2 regions of the Lactobacillus sp. VURO6/B1 (VP7) genome follow, and region 1 is predicted to be linked to the other one. Evidence: predicted binding sites of a transcription regulator. Region 1 holds the regulator's gene; the other holds the start of a gene.
What was found. Region 1 encodes HrcA, which represses chaperone genes, less so after heat shock. Its sites were predicted from a motif close to TTAGCACTCNNNNNNNNNGAGTGCTAA; they were not measured.
Positions count from the first base shown of each region.

Region 2: a site for HrcA is predicted at 1,908-1,934, ahead of ACZ2M0_RS00620 (Hsp20/alpha crystallin family protein). Genes of this name have one in related genera too.

Region 1 is NZ_JBVOWJ010000010.1:15,581-18,785, reverse strand. It holds gene ribF (riboflavin biosynthesis protein RibF) at 1-705, shown strand, start outside; gene hrcA (heat-inducible transcriptional repressor HrcA) at 839-1,888, shown strand; gene grpE (nucleotide exchange factor GrpE) at 1,901-2,488, shown strand; gene dnaK (molecular chaperone DnaK) at 2,507-3,205, shown strand, end outside.
Region 2 is NZ_JBVOWJ010000001.1:137,222-140,426, forward strand. It holds gene ACZ2M0_RS00610 (Y-family DNA polymerase) at 1-1,288, opposite strand, end outside; gene greA (transcription elongation factor GreA) at 1,367-1,828, opposite strand; gene ACZ2M0_RS00620 (Hsp20/alpha crystallin family protein) at 2,037-2,459, shown strand; gene ACZ2M0_RS00625 (SHOCT domain-containing protein) at 2,884-2,982, shown strand; gene ACZ2M0_RS00630 (C1 family peptidase) at 3,075-3,205, shown strand, end outside.

The sequences.
Region 1 (3,205 bases):
GAAAAAGCTTATAAAATGCAGGAACTAAAAGTTGATTTTTTGCTGGTGATGCATTTCAATGAAGCATTTAGTAAACTGACTGCACAAGAATTTGTAGATAAGATTATTGTTAGACTACATGCGGATACAGTGGTAGCTGGCTTTGACTATACTTATGGTCCCAAACAGATTGCCAATATGAAAAACTTCCCCAAATTTGCTAAGGGAAGATTTGCTATTATTGATGTTCCAAAACAGTCGTGTGATGGCCAAAAAATAGGCTCTACCGAAATCAAAAGGGCCATCACCAATGGAGATATGGAATTGGCCGCAAAGTTATTAGGTTTTCCGTATGTTATGTCCGGTTATGTGGGTCACGGTTTACGTAATGGCCATAAGCTTGGTTTTCCTACTGCAAATCTAGTTTGGCCTAAGGACAAGGTTGTTCCTAAAATTGGAGTATATGCTACTAAAACCAAGATTAAAGGTAAGTGGTATGAGTCTATGACAAGTGTGGGCTACAATGTCACGATTAATGAAGGTAAAAAGCTATATATTGAATCGAATTTATTTGGATTTGATCAAGAAGCCTATGATGAAGAAATAATAATTAAATGGTATAAGTATACTCGTGGCGAAATTAAATTTAATAACTTGAAGGATCTAAAAAAACAAATGAGCGCTGACGAGTCAGAAATTAAGACTTATTTTGCAAATATTGATTAGATTGATTGCTTTTAAAGAGACGAGAGTTTTTGGTAAAAAAGTTAGCACTCAACTTGACATTCTGCTAAAAGCTAGTATCATATTAATTGTTAGCACCTGATAGGATTGAGTGCTAAAAGTGAGGGCGATATTTATGTTGACCGAACGTCAAGAATTAATTTTAAAAACTATTATCAATGATTTTACGCAGACACATGATCCTGTTGGCTCTAAAACAGTGATGAATCAATTGCCTATCAAAGTTTCGAGTGCAACTATTCGTAATGAAATGGCGATTTTAGAAGATAAGGGTTTGATTGAAAAAACTCATTTGTCAAGTGGTCGAGTACCTTCAACAGAGGGCTACCGTTACTATCTTGACAATTTAGTTGAGCCGTTGCAAATTTCATCTTCTGTTTACAAGAAAATCATTAATCAGCTTGATCAGCCGTTCCATCAAGTAAATGACATCGTACAGGAAGCGGTTAAAATTTTGTCTGACTTAACAAATTACACTGCATTCGCGGAAGGGCCTGAGAATAGTGATTTAACTATTACTGGCTTTCGTATTGTGCCTTTGTTTAGCAGACAAATTATGGCCATTCTAGGTACTAGTGATGGTGATGTTCATGACCAAGTTTATAACTTACCAAACAATATTCATGGTGATGACATTGAACGGGCCGTACGTATGATTAACGATGAATTAGTTGGAAAAACGCTAGATCAAGTTACACCAGGTTTTCTCAAAAAGGCCCTAGGTAAAAAGCTAAAAGCTGCTCATGTTTCTGAATTAATAGACTTAGTTGAAGATGTGATTAGTGATGCTGCCAGCGAGCAAATGTATGTCGATGGTCAGATTAATTTACTCAATAACATTTCTTTAAGCGATGTTTCTAATTTGCGATCATTATATGAAATGATTGAGCATAATGATTTGATGTCCAGTCTTTTGGATCGCGAGCAAAATTCTAAAAGTGACCGCTATCCTGTTCGGGTTAGCCTAGGATCTGAACTGTCCAATGATCTATTAAAGGATTATAGTCTGCTTACGGCAGAGTATAGTGTTGGTACCCACGGAAAAGGGATAATTGCTTTACTTGGCCCTGATAATATGCCGTATTCTCAAGTTATAGGATTACTTGAATATTTTAGAAACGAGTTGTCTAAAAAGTTGCTTGATTATTATGGTAGATTCAAATAAAGGAGGTTAGCCGTGAGTAAGGAAGAAATTCATAGTAAAAATTCAAAAAAAGAGCAAAAAGAAACAACTGAATCAAAAGAAGTTAAAAAGGATTCTCAAGCTAAGGCTAACGCAAAAAAGAAACCTGAGTCTTTAGAAAGTAAATTGCAACACAATTTGACTCAGTTGCAAAAAGATAAAGACGACTTGGAAGATAAGTACTTGCGCAGTCAAGCAGAAATGCAAAATATGCAAAATCGGTATAATAATGAAAGAGCGCAGCTTATTAAATATGAATCACAATCTTTAGCTAAAGATGTTTTACCAGCGATGGATAATTTAGAAAGAGCTTTGGCAACAAAGGTTGATGATGAAGCTTCAAAGCAGCTTAAAAAGGGAGTGCAAATGACACTTGATTCTCTGGTTAAAGCCATGAAAGATCACGGAATCAGTGAAATCACTGCTGAAGGTGTGAAGTTTGATCCCAATTTGCACCAAGCTGTTCAAACAGTTGAAGCTGAAAATGATGATCAAAAAGATCATGTTGTGCGGGTTTTGCAAAAAGGATACTTATACAAAGATCGTACTTTAAGACCAGCGATGGTTGTTGTAGCACAATAATTGAAAGGAAGCATATCAATGTCAAAAGTTATCGGAATTGACCTCGGAACTACCAACTCAGCAGTTGCTGTTCTTGAGGGTAAGGAACCAAAAATTATTACCAACCCAGAAGGAAATCGTACTACTCCATCAGTAGTCGCTTTCAAAGATGGAGAAATTCAAGTCGGAGAAGTTGCTAAGAGACAAGCAATTACTAATCCTAATACTATTTCTTCAATTAAGCGTCACATGGGTGAAGCTGATTATAAGGTCAAGATTGGTGATAAAGCATACACACCTCAAGAAATTTCCGCTATGATTTTGCAATATATCAAGAAATTCTCTGAAGATTATCTTGGTGAGAAGGTTACCGAAGCAGTCATTACCGTTCCTGCATACTTTAATGATGCTCAGCGTCAAGCTACTAAGGATGCTGGTAAAATTGCTGGCCTTGATGTTAAGAGAATAATTAACGAGCCTACTGCATCTTCACTTGCTTATGGCCTTGATAAAGATGCTGAAGATGAAAAAGTTCTGGTTTATGACCTTGGTGGTGGTACCTTTGATGTTTCTGTTTTGCAATTAGGTGACGGAGTCTTCCAGGTACTTTCAACTAACGGTGATACTCACCTTGGTGGCGATGACTTCGATAATAAAATTATTGATTGGCTGATCAAGAATTTTAAAGATGAAAATGGAGTCGACCTTTCTAAAGATAAAATGGCTTTACAAAGGCTA
Region 2 (3,205 bases), on a different contig from region 1:
GTCCACCAACTAGGCTGCTGCGCCTTATTGCTGTTGCACCCTTAGACAAACTTGAGGCTTTTACCAAACTGGTAAAACCATATTTTTTTCTGATTCTGTCAACAGTTATATTTATAGTACGTTTTTTTATCTGCTCAGTGGCCGGTACAAAAAAAGTTAATTGTTGGCAAGTATCAGGTTCTAAGCGACTGCAGTTTACTCCCAGAGCACGGACTGTCTCTCCATGCCAATTTTTACGGAAAAGTGCCAGTATTTCTTCAACTAATAAATCATTATCATTAGTAGGACAAATTTTTTGCTGAACATTAAAACCTTTACGGCTGCCATCTTGCTCATACTTAGAAAAGCCAACAAATAGGCTGATACAACCTGCTTGTAATCGGTGCGCCCTTATTCTGGCACCTACCTGCTCGCCAATTTCACGCAAGACTATTTCAATTTCTCGCTGATCTGTATAATCACGGTTTAGAATCTGTGAATTGCCGTAATTTTTCATTATGGGATAATATTTTTCGCTAATAATGCTGCGATCAACTCCCCAGCTGATTGCAAATAACTGCTCACCAATTACGCCAAATTCTTTTTTCAAAATCGCCGGATTAGTATGTGCCAATTCATACATATTATTAATATGTAACCGGCGCAAACGGGCAGCAATTCTTTTGCCAATTCCCCAAACTTCTTCCAGATCTTTAATTTGCCAAATAGTATCCGGCACATCGATATAATGCCAATAATCAATCATTGAACAGCGGTGCTTGGCTGATATGTCCATTGCTAATTTTGCCAGCAGGGGATTCTCTCCAATGCCACAAGTAGTATAAAGACCTATTTTGTTTTTGATTTCTACCTGAATTTTACGCGCAACCAGATAAGGATCATCTCCAAACAAACGCCAGGATTTAGTCATATCAATCATGCTTTCATCAATTGAGTAAACATGGATATCTTCATCGGCTGCATATTTCTGGAAAATTGCCAATACCTGCATGCTGCGCTTAATATATAAATTCATATGAGGTTCTGCCAAAATAAGATCTGGTGCATCTTTTTTTGTAGGTAAATCGCGCACCCGCATAACATTGGTTAACCCATACTTTTTCTTCGCTAAAGGTGAGGCTGCCATGATTAGCCCCGAGCCGTAATTTGTATGTGGCTGATGCGAAACAACAGCTAACACTGCTTTCATTGGGTTTAAGCCTAATTGAAGCGCCTCACAACTAGCAAAGAATGATTTGTTATCAATCATAAAAATTAAACGATGAGGTTCATAACGATAATCATACATTGCTTTCACTTCCTATTGCAAACTTATGTTTGCTAAAATAAATTATACAAACACCAGTTCGAATAATCAAGTGAAAAATTATTCAATTGCTTCAATCGTTACCCGATATTCTCCTGCTGGAGCAGCAACATTGACGGTTTTTCCAACTTCTTTTTTCATGATTGCCTGACCTAAAGGCGAGTCAAAAGCAATTTTACCAGCTCCAATATCAGCTTCCATACGACCGACAACTTGGTATGTTTCGGTTTCTGGATCATCAGCAAATTTTAGTGTGACCGTCTTACCTAAATCTACTTTGCCATCAGCCTTTTTCTCAATGATTTCGGCATATTTCAATTGCTTTTCTAAGTACCGCAAACGGCTTTGAAGGTGGCCTAAATCTCGTTTTGCTTCCGTATATTCAGTATTTTCCGATAAGTCACCCAAGGAGCGCGCTTCCTGCAAAATTTTAATTCTTCGAGGTCGGTCCTTTTTCAAATCAGCAATTTCATCTTTAATTTTTTGATAGCCCTGCGGCGTCATTTTTTGATAATAAACCAAAATATTTTTCTCCAATTTTTTAATTTCAATATTATCCACAAGCTATAAATTCCGCTATGGAGGTTTTCTTTCTTATAAATTAGCACTCTAAAAATAATAGTGCTAATTATTTCCTTTTTATGAATCTGCATACTATAATAATAATTGTAAGGAAGAAATGAAAGTCTTCTGTTACAAATATATAAATTTTGAAAGGAAGTTTTTTACTATGGCAAATGATATGATGAATCGGCACAATGATTTATTCGATGCGATGAACGATTGGTTTGATCTTCCAAGAAAATTTTTCGATAATAACGAAGTAGCAAAATTAATGCAATCAGATGTTGTTGAAAACGACAAAGAATACGTAATCAAAGTTGATATGCCCGGAATGGACAAGGATAAGATACACCTAAATTACAATAATGGCATTTTAAGCGTGTCAGGTTCAAGAAAGTCATTTAAGGAGATGTCTAAGGACAACAGCATTATTCACCGAGAAAGAAGTGAAGGCCACATTTCACGCAGCTTCAGATTACCAAACGTAGTTGCAAGTGATATTCATGCCAAATACGATAACGGTGTATTGACAATTACCCTGCCAAAGCAACAAGCTGGCGCAAGCGATAATTCAATTCAAATTGACTAATTGTCTTCAAATTATTTGTCTTCAAATTATTAAAGTATATTAACTCGCTGAAATAATAGAAAGTCTATTTAAATTTGTCTGAACTTTTTTAAAGTAAAACATATCAGTAACACCAAAATAAGCCACCCAGATCACAGTCTGGATGGCTTATTTTGCTTCCAACTGCTTCAAGTAATTTTTTTGATCATGCAGAATAGTGTTAGAGTTTTCAGAGACAATTATTATCTATTTGCAATAGTTTTAATCTAATAATAACAATAATAATTTTAAGATAGCTATTCTTGCAGCATGGTCAATGCTAATACGCAATCTGCTATAGCAGAGGTGCACTTTTTTAGCAGATGCTATTAAAAGCAGGTCGAAAAATTATCAACAAAGTATTCAAAGTGCCCCAGTACAAAATACAACAGAAAATACTCAAGATATGATTGCAGAGTTAAAGCAATTAAAAGAGTTAGTTGATGAAGGAATATTAACTGAAGAAGAATTTTCGGTTAAAAAGAAACAAGTTTTAGGATTATAAAGTCAAAGTAGGTTCAGCTATTGAACTCGCTTTTCTTTTAGCTTAAAATATAAAGTAATTTAAAAATAGATTAAAAAAGGAGAATATATTTTATGGCTCATAAACTAACTGTCCAAGAACTGGAAAAGTTTGCGGAAAACTTTAATAAAAATCCGCAAAATCAAGTTGTTGCACGAGCTGCTCAAAAAAGCGGTGTTCTTGCAGCGTCTTACAATGAACGTGT